DNA from 2 places in the Cytobacillus oceanisediminis genome. Region 2 is predicted to be linked to the other one. Evidence: a T-box and tRNA genes for the amino acid it is inferred to sense, from the RefSeq annotation. Region 2 holds a T-box; the other holds one or more tRNA genes.

Region 1 (4,399 bases), 2.2 Mb from region 2:
TATAGGGCTGACGCCTGCCCGGTGCTGGAAGGTTAAGAGGAGAGGTTAGCGCAAGCGAAGCTTTGAATCGAAGCCCCAGTAAACGGCCGTAACTATAACGGTCCTAAGGTAGCGAAATTCCTTGTCGGGTAAGTTCCGACCCGCACGAAAGGCGTAACGATCTGGGCACTGTCTCAACGAGAGACTCGGTGAAATTATAGTACCTGTGAAGATGCAGGTTACCCGCGACAGGACGGAAAGACCCGTGGAGCTTTACTGTAGCCTGATATTGAATTTTGGTACAGCTTGTACAGGATAGGTAGGAGCCTGAGAAGCCGGAGCGCCAGCTTCGGTGGAGGCGTCGGTGGATACTACCCTGGCTGTATTGAAATTCTAACCCGCGCCCCTTATCGGGGCGGGAGACAGTGTCAGGTGGGCAGTTTGACTGGGGCGGTCGCCTCCTAAAAGTAACGGAGGCGCCCAAAGGTTCCCTCAGAATGGTTGGAAATCATTCGCAGAGTGTAAAGGCACAAGGGAGCTTGACTGCGAGACCTACAAGTCGAGCAGGGACGAAAGTCGGGCTTAGTGATCCGGTGGTTCCGCATGGAAGGGCCATCGCTCAACGGATAAAAGCTACCCCGGGATAACAGGCTTATCTCCCCAAGAGTCCACATCGACGGGAGGTTTGGCACCTCGATGTCGGCTCATCGCATCCTGGGGCTGTAGTCGGTCCCAAGGGTTGGGCTGTTCGCCCATTAAAGCGGTACGCGAGCTGGGTTCAGAACGTCGTGAGACAGTTCGGTCCCTATCCGTCGTGGGCGCAGGAAATTTGAGAGGAGCTGTCCTTAGTACGAGAGGACCGGGATGGACGCACCGCTGGTGTACCAGTTGTCTTGCCAAAGGCATCGCTGGGTAGCTATGTGCGGAAGGGATAAGTGCTGAAAGCATCTAAGCATGAAGCCCCCCTCGAGATGAGATTTCCCATAGCGTCAAGCTAGTAAGATCCCTGAAAGATGATCAGGTTGATAGGTCAGAGGTGGAAGCGTGGCGACATGTGGAGCTGACTGATACTAATCGATCGAGGACTTAACCAAAAAGAAAAGCGAAGGCGACTGTTCAACTTCGAGAGACGTTGGAGAGCCGGCCATTCAAATCCTGGTTTTGGGATTTGGAGGGACGGATCGAAACGGCCGAGAAGTTAGGAGCCGAAGCTAGACAAGTCATTGGTTATTACTCGGCAAACACTTCTTCATGCATTATCTAGTTTTGAGGGAACGAAAAAAAGTAAATTTCCTCTTGAAAAATGATAGAAAGACGGTATAATAATACTTGTCTTTGAAAAATAGTCTGGTGGCGATGGCGAGAAGGTCACACCCGTTCCCATACCGAACACGGAAGTTAAGCTTCTCAGCGCCAATGGTAGTTAGGGGCTGTCCCCTTGTGAGAGTAGGACGCTGCCGGGCTGTTTTACAAATATCATTATTCCGCAGTAGCTCAGTGGTAGAGCATTCGGCTGTTAACCGAACGGTCGTAGGTTCGAATCCTACCTGCGGAGCCAAATGGAGAGCTGTCCGAGTGGCCGAAGGAGCACGATTGGAAATCGTGTATACGCTAACCGCGTATCAAGGGTTCAAATCCCTTGCTCTCCGCCATTATAATTTCACATTGGCCCCTTGGTCAAGCGGTTAAGACACCGCCCTTTCACGGCGGTAACACGGGTTCGAATCCCGTAGGGGTCACCATTTTGGAGGATTAGCTCAGCTGGGAGAGCATCTGCCTTACAAGCAGAGGGTCGGCGGTTCGATCCCGTCATCCTCCACCATATTATTGTCGCGGGGTGGAGCAGTCCGGTAGCTCGTCGGGCTCATAACCCGAAGGTCGCAGGTTCAAATCCTGCCCCCGCAATCTGGTCCGGTAGTTCAGTTGGTTAGAATGCCTGCCTGTCACGCAGGAGGTCGCGGGTTCGAGTCCCGTCCGGACCGCCATTTTTACAAAGTAAATAATATGTGGCTCAGTAGCTCAGTCGGTAGAGCAAAGGACTGAAAATCCTTGTGTCGGCGGTTCGATTCCGTCCTGAGCCACCTTTACTGAATTGATTAGCCGGTGTAGCTCAATTGGTAGAGCAACTGACTTGTAATCAGTAGGTTGGGGGTTCAAGTCCTCTCGCCGGCACCATTTTTTTATGTTAATATGGAGGGGTAGCGAAGTGGCTAAACGCGGCGGACTGTAAATCCGCTCCTTCGGGTTCGGCAGTTCGAATCTGCCCCCCTCCACCATTTATATAGGGGTATAGTTTAATGGTAAAACGAAGGTCTCCAAAACCTTTGATGTGGGTTCGATTCCTACTACCCCTGCCAATATAATAATGGCGGCTGTGGCGAAGTGGTTAACGCATCGGATTGTGGCTCCGACACTCGTGGGTTCGATTCCCATCAGTCGCCCCATAATTTTTAAGTAACAGTACGAGTATAACTCTCATATAAATGTAATATGAATGATCAATGGGCTATAGCCAAGCGGTAAGGCACCGGACTTTGACTCCGTCACTCGCAGGTTCGAATCCTGCTAGCCCAGCCATTTTGCGGAAGTAGTTCAGTGGTAGAACATCACCTTGCCAAGGTGGGGGTCGCGGGTTCGAATCCCGTCTTCCGCTCCAGAATAAACTTCAAATTATGGCGGCATAGCCAAGTGGTAAGGCAGAGGTCTGCAAAACCTTTACCACCGGTTCGAATCCGGTTGCCGCCTCCATAATCTAAATCTTGATTCGCTTATATACGCCGGGGTGGCGGAACTGGCAGACGCACAGGACTTAAAATCCTGCGGTAGGTGACTACCGTACCGGTTCGATTCCGGTCCTCGGCACCACAAGATTTACTACATTTTAATATGCCGGTGTGGCGGAATTGGCAGACGCGCACGACTCAAAATCGTGTTCCTTCTGGAGTGTCGGTTCGACCCCGACCACCGGTATCTGAAAAGAGGTTTCCTTTATTGGGAAACCTTTTTTTGTTCAGGAATTAATTTTAATTATGGGATCCCTATCATTTGAAAAATGTTGCTGCTTGGGTTGTAAACAGAAATTATATATGGCTCCGAACGATTCAGAGGGGACTTTCGAATGGGGTTCTGAATTGTTCGGAGCCATATATTGAATTGTTTAATTAGTATTTTAACTTGGCTACCTTAAAAAAATATAAGAGCATCATTCATTAGTTAAATATGAAGAATGAAACGAAAAAGATTAGACGTGCTTGTAATAGCTACATATGAAGAGCAGGAATGAAAGAGAGCTAAACGTGCGCGATTCTAGCAATATGAGAAGAGGAGGGGAACGAAAGAGAGCTAAACGTGCCCGATCTTAGCAATATGCGAAGAGGAAGGGGGCGAAAGGGCAGTATTCATCTGGAAGCCTTATAATAAATACTGAAGTCTTTATTTATAATATGATGATTTTCCCGTATTTATTAGCGTGTAATTATTTACAAGGATCTTTCTTATAGTTTTCTTTGAGTACATGGTTTTGCACCATTCATGTATATTAGCTGTAGTAACTTTTAGTTCTGGAAATAATAATCTATATTCATCTACACTTCTGGTAACTGCATGAGTAATATCCTCTTTTTATTCCACATTTTAGGCATATCATAGTTAATTTATTGAAAGGCATTATAAAAGTTTTGCAAGATAAGCATGTCATCCACTTCTCCAGGCCTTCAAAAGTATATTCCAATCCCCTGCCAAAAGATGTTTCCTCCAAATGCAAAGACATTAACTTGTCCGCCAGCATTAAATGGTTTTTATTCGCCGGCTGAGGTTTCAATTTTAATTTGTCCATAAATCGCTTAATTTGTGCTGGAAATATAGCGGGAAGATTCATTGTGGATTGATATAGGTGGAATCCGGGGTTAATAAAAATAAGAAGAGCCTTAAGAGGGGTTTTTACTCTCAATTCCTGCAGCAGTCTTCTCAGGAGGGATTCACATCGCTGCAGCTGCAGAAGAGGGTTCTTAACTTCTGTATTTGTTTGTGCGGTGTACCATCTGTCTTGTTCGATATAAAAGTCTCCCTCATAATTCTTAACTTCAAAAATATAGATACAGTCCCCAGTGATTAATAGTGAATCTATCTGGAAAAAGGTGTTACTGTAATCGAACAATAAATCATGAAGAATAGTCCATTCCTCAGGCGATTCTTCTAGCAGCTCATCAAATATCTTCTCACCTGAAAAACCTTTTTCTAAATTAAGAAAGTGGCTGTAATCTTTAGGGGTAAGCCGCATTCTTCCATGTAAAAACCGAAGCATCTTTAATTCTTCTGGTTCATACCGAAATTTTAATATCATAACTCACATCCCAATATTCAAGATAGCTTCATTCTATGCAATATCTTCCATTAAGGCAAGTTACACCTATAAGAAGTC
Region 2 (4,399 bases):
AGATGTGGGAATTGCAGGCGACACACCAGGGATTTCTGAAAAAGAAGCCATGAGCAAAATGGGCAAAGGGCCGCAAATCATCCTTTATGATGCATCAATGGTCTCGCACAAAGGCCTTCGTGATCTAGTAACAGACACTGCGGATGAACTGAATATCCCTTATCAGTTTGATGCCATCGCTGGCGGCGGAACAGATTCAGGAGCCATTCATGTTACTCATAATGGAGTTCCATCACTTTCAATCACCATCGCAACACGCTATATCCATTCTCATGCAGCAATGCTTCACCGCGATGACTATGAAAATGCCGTTAAGCTTATTGCTGAAGTGATTAAAAAGCTTGACCGGGAAACTGTTGATAAAATTACTTTTGAATAATAGAAAAAACTCCGGGGCTACCGGAGTTTTTTCTGCTCTATCTAAGGCCGCTCTCCAATGTTTGAAGCATTTCCAGCTTGTCTTCTTCTGAAGAGTTTTTCCAAATTACTTCAAACAAAACACCTAATCCAGGCAGCATTTTTTCTTCCCCATTTTGAATGGCATCTACGATTGTATCTTTAAGTTCGTCTTGAGAGTTGCCTGAAACATTGTGTAAAATGGCATTGCGCAGGTTTAAATTCACCTTTATGCACTCCTTCCAGATTTAATTCGTTATTATCTTCTCTAATTTCGCTTTTATTATGTATTTCAAATAGGCTATAATGAAAAAACTGTATAAAGAAATTCCGGTTGTGCGGGATTTTCTATAAAAGGAGAGACCGTGTTGAAGCATATACAATCTGCAAAAAATCCAAAAATTAAAGAATGGAAGAAACTTTTGACTAAAAAAGAGCGGGACAAAACAGAAACATTTTTGGTTGAAGGCTTTCATTTAGTGGAAGAAGCACTCAAAGCCAATCAAATAGCTGAAATAATCATTAGTGAAAATAAAGACATGCCTCCCGGATGGGATTATGGGGACATCCCTGTAACAATGGTTACAGATGAAATCATCGGGCAGCTGGCTGATACGGAAACGCCGCAGGGAATCTTTGCTGTCTGCAGTCAGGAACAATCCTCTGATGTCATAAAGGGAAGGCGGTATTTATTAATTGATGCCGTACAGGATCCCGGCAATCTGGGTACGATGATCAGGACGGCTGATGCTGCTGGTATCGATGCCGTTATTGTGGGTGAAGGCAGCGTTGACGCATATAACCCAAAGGTGCTTCGCTCTGCACAGGGCAGTCACTTCCATTTGCCGGTTTTAAGAGGGAATTTGTCTGACTGGATCGGCAGACTGAAAGAAAGTAAAGTCCCTGTCTATGGAACCGCTTTGGAAAATGCCCAGGAATACACGAAGTATGAGTCCTCTGATTCCTTCGCACTGCTCGTTGGAAATGAAGGAAATGGTGTTAATAAAGAGCTCCTGGCTAATACAGCAGCAAACCTTTATATACCGATATTCGGGAAAAGCGAATCACTTAATGTGGCGGTGGCTGCCGGAATTCTTCTTTATCATTTAAGAAAATAGAAAATGGGCGGCAATTTTTTGAAAACCGTTTGAAACAGCCTCAAGAATGTAATATAATTAACAGCAAAATTATAATAACAAAACGATGACGGAGACCAGTACCTTGCAGTCAGCCTTTTCAGGGAGAAAATGCCTAAGACTGAAAGCATTTTTACAGGAAATGCAAGGGGATATTCACCTCCTGAGTTGGCATCGGGACCATTGAAAAGTATTGTTGGCGCTCTGCTGAGTTGTCCAGCTGAAGCGGCTGAACGAGCCACTTCCGCTTTTCCGTGTAAAGATGTACCGGCATAAGCCGTTATCCCAATGAAGTGAACACGTGCATGAAGTACATATATGTGTTAAAAAGGGTGGTACCGCGAAACCTCGTCCCTTTATGGGGATAGAGGTTTTTTATTTTGGCCAAAAAAGTAAAAAGATTAATTTCAAGGAGGATTTTTAGATGCAAGAGCGTTTAAAGGAACTGCAAACTGAAGCGTTGGAAAAAATCAGCACTGCTGCTGATTTAAAAGAACTAAATGACATCCGTGTATCTTACCTGGGCAAAAAGGGCCCAATAACAGAAGTTCTTAAAGGAATGGGGAAACTGTCTGCGGAAGAGCGCCCAAAAATGGGAGCACTTGCAAATGAAGTGAGAGACAGTATTGCTGCTGGCATTGAAGAAAAGCAGAAGCATCTTGAGGAGGCGGCAGTACAGGAAAAGCTGTCTGCAGAAAAGATAGATGTAACTCTTCCTGGACGTCCTGTCAAATCAGGAAACCATCATCCGCTGACACGCATTATCGAAGAAATTGAAGACTTGTTCATTGGAATGGGCTATACAGTAGCTGAAGGCCCTGAAGTTGAAAAAGATTATTATAATTTTGAAGCATTGAACCTTCCAAAAGGCCACCCTGCCCGCGATATGCAGGATTCCTTCTATATTACAGAAGAGATTCTTCTTCGTACCCATACTTCGCCGGTACAGGCAAGAACAATGGAGAAGCATGAAGGCAAAGGGCCGGTTAAAATCATCTGTCCTGGAAAAGTGTATCGCCGTGACAATGATGATGCTACACACTCCCACCAGTTCATGCAAATAGAAGGACTTGTTGTAGATGAAAACATCCGAATGACCGATTTGAAAGGAACATTGGAAGTGTTTGCGAAGAAAATGTTCGGAGAAGACAGGGAAATCCGTCTTCGCCCAAGTTTCTTCCCGTTTACAGAGCCATCTGTTGAAATGGATATTTCCTGTAAAATCTGCGGCGGAAAAGGCTGCAGCGTATGTAAAGGCACTGGCTGGATTGAAATTCTTGGCGCTGGAATGGTTCATCCCAATGTTCTCGAGATGGCAGGCTTCGACTCTAAGAAATACACAGGCTTTGCATTCGGAATGGGACCTGAGCGAATTGCCATGCTGAAGTATGGTGTGGATGATATTCGCCACTTCTATACAAATGATGTTCGTTTCTTAAAGCAATTTTCAATTCATGAGTAATTAGAAAAGCGGAGGCGACTGTTCAAATGAACGCAGACTAAGAACGCCACGTTCTGTGGCAACGTCTGCATGACCCCCAACCTGGGGGCCTCAATGACCTCGAGGGGGTAGGAGCCAGAGCTGGACAATAAAAGAGGAGGATCATAAATGTTCGTTTCATATAAATGGCTGCAGGAATATGTTGATTTATCAGGCGTTACACCTGCAGAGCTTGCAGAAAAAATTACAAAAAGCGGTATTGAAGTTGAAGGCGTAGAGGTTTTGAATGAAGGCATCAAAGGTGTTGTTGTAGGGCATGTCCTTGAAAGAGAACAGCACCCAAATGCTGATAAACTGAATAAATGCTTAGTTGATACAGGAGCTGGTGAGCCTGTACAAATCATATGCGGTGCCCCAAATGTGGATAAGGGACAGAAAGTGGCCGTGGCTACAGTTGGAGCTGTGCTTCCAGGCAATTTCAAAATTAAGCGCGCGAAGCTCCGAGGCGAAGAATCAAATGGAATGATCTGTTCGCTTCAAGAGCTGGGCATTGAAAGCAAGCTGATTGCAAAGGAATACTCTGAAGGCATTTATGTTTTCCCTAATGATACAGAAGTTGGCCAGGATGCTCTTGAGCAGCTTAATCGTGACGACCAGATACTCGAGCTTGGTTTGACTCCGAACCGTTCTGACTGCTTAAGCATGCTGGGTGTTGCCTATGAAGTAGCAGCTATTTTAGGAAGAGAAGTAAAGCTTCCTGAGCCGCATGCTGAGACTTCTTCTGAAAAGGCGTCTGATTACATTGAAATTCAGGTGGAAGCAAAAGAAGATAATCCTCTTTACGTTGCAAAGGTTGTAAAAAATGTAAAAATAGGAGCTTCTCCTGTATGGATGCAGGCTCGGTTAATGGCGGCGGGCATTCGACCTCACAATAACGTGGTGGACATCACAAACTACATTCTGCTTGAATACGGCCAGCCTCTTCATGCTTTTGATTATGACCGGCTGGGATCAAAGCAAATCCTTGTCCGCAAAGCAGGCGATGGCGAAATGATTGTCACTCTTGATAATGCCAAGCGTGAGTTAACCTCAGATCACCTTTTAATAACAAATGGGACAGAACCAATTGCACTTGCCGGAGTCATGGGCGGGGCAAATTCTGAAGTGCAGTCTGACACTAAAAATGTACTTATTGAATCAGCTTATTTTAAAGGGGCAACGGTTAGAAAAACTTCAAAAGACCATGGCTTAAGAAGCGAAGCAAGTGCCCGCTTTGAAAAAGGTGTGGATCCAAACAGAGTTAGAGCTGCTGCAGAAAGAGCTGTTCAATTGCTCGCACAATATGCGGGCGGAGAAGTGCTTGAAGGTTCTGTGGAAGCAGATGCACTGCAAGTGGAACCTGCTGTGGTGTCTGTAACGCTTGAAA

The links. The T-box of region 2 lies ahead of pheS (phenylalanine--tRNA ligase subunit alpha). A T-box ahead of a tRNA ligase gene usually reads a tRNA of that ligase, here a tRNA-Phe.
Region 1: it encodes a tRNA-Phe, which carries the amino acid that the T-box ahead of pheS (phenylalanine--tRNA ligase subunit alpha) is inferred to sense. The anticodon was not compared.

Annotation. Positions count from the first base shown of each region.
Region 1 covers NZ_CP065511.1:1,395,534-1,399,932, forward strand. Annotated here, with positions in the region: rRNA gene IRB79_RS07215 (23S ribosomal RNA) at 1-1,073, shown strand, start outside; rRNA gene rrf (5S ribosomal RNA) at 1,326-1,442, shown strand; tRNA gene IRB79_RS07225 (tRNA-Asn) at 1,463-1,537, shown strand; tRNA gene IRB79_RS07230 (tRNA-Ser) at 1,541-1,631, shown strand; tRNA gene IRB79_RS07235 (tRNA-Glu) at 1,647-1,721, shown strand; tRNA gene IRB79_RS07240 (tRNA-Val) at 1,726-1,801, shown strand; tRNA gene IRB79_RS07245 (tRNA-Met) at 1,811-1,884, shown strand; tRNA gene IRB79_RS07250 (tRNA-Asp) at 1,888-1,964, shown strand; tRNA gene IRB79_RS07255 (tRNA-Phe) at 1,988-2,060, shown strand; tRNA gene IRB79_RS07260 (tRNA-Thr) at 2,079-2,154, shown strand; tRNA gene IRB79_RS07265 (tRNA-Tyr) at 2,172-2,255, shown strand; tRNA gene IRB79_RS07270 (tRNA-Trp) at 2,263-2,336, shown strand; tRNA gene IRB79_RS07275 (tRNA-His) at 2,348-2,423, shown strand; tRNA gene IRB79_RS07280 (tRNA-Gln) at 2,482-2,556, shown strand; tRNA gene IRB79_RS07285 (tRNA-Gly) at 2,561-2,635, shown strand; tRNA gene IRB79_RS07290 (tRNA-Cys) at 2,654-2,727, shown strand; tRNA gene IRB79_RS07295 (tRNA-Leu) at 2,756-2,844, shown strand; tRNA gene IRB79_RS07300 (tRNA-Leu) at 2,868-2,949, shown strand; gene IRB79_RS07305 (nuclease-related domain-containing protein) at 3,560-4,321, opposite strand.
Region 2 covers NZ_CP065511.1:4,572,413-4,576,811, reverse strand. Annotated here, with positions in the region: gene IRB79_RS22970 (M42 family metallopeptidase) at 1-379, shown strand, start outside; gene sspI (small acid-soluble spore protein SspI) at 417-623, opposite strand; gene IRB79_RS22960 (TrmH family RNA methyltransferase) at 765-1,514, shown strand; T-box leader at 1,591-1,891, shown strand; gene pheS (phenylalanine--tRNA ligase subunit alpha) at 1,957-2,994, shown strand; gene pheT (phenylalanine--tRNA ligase subunit beta) at 3,142-4,399, shown strand, end outside.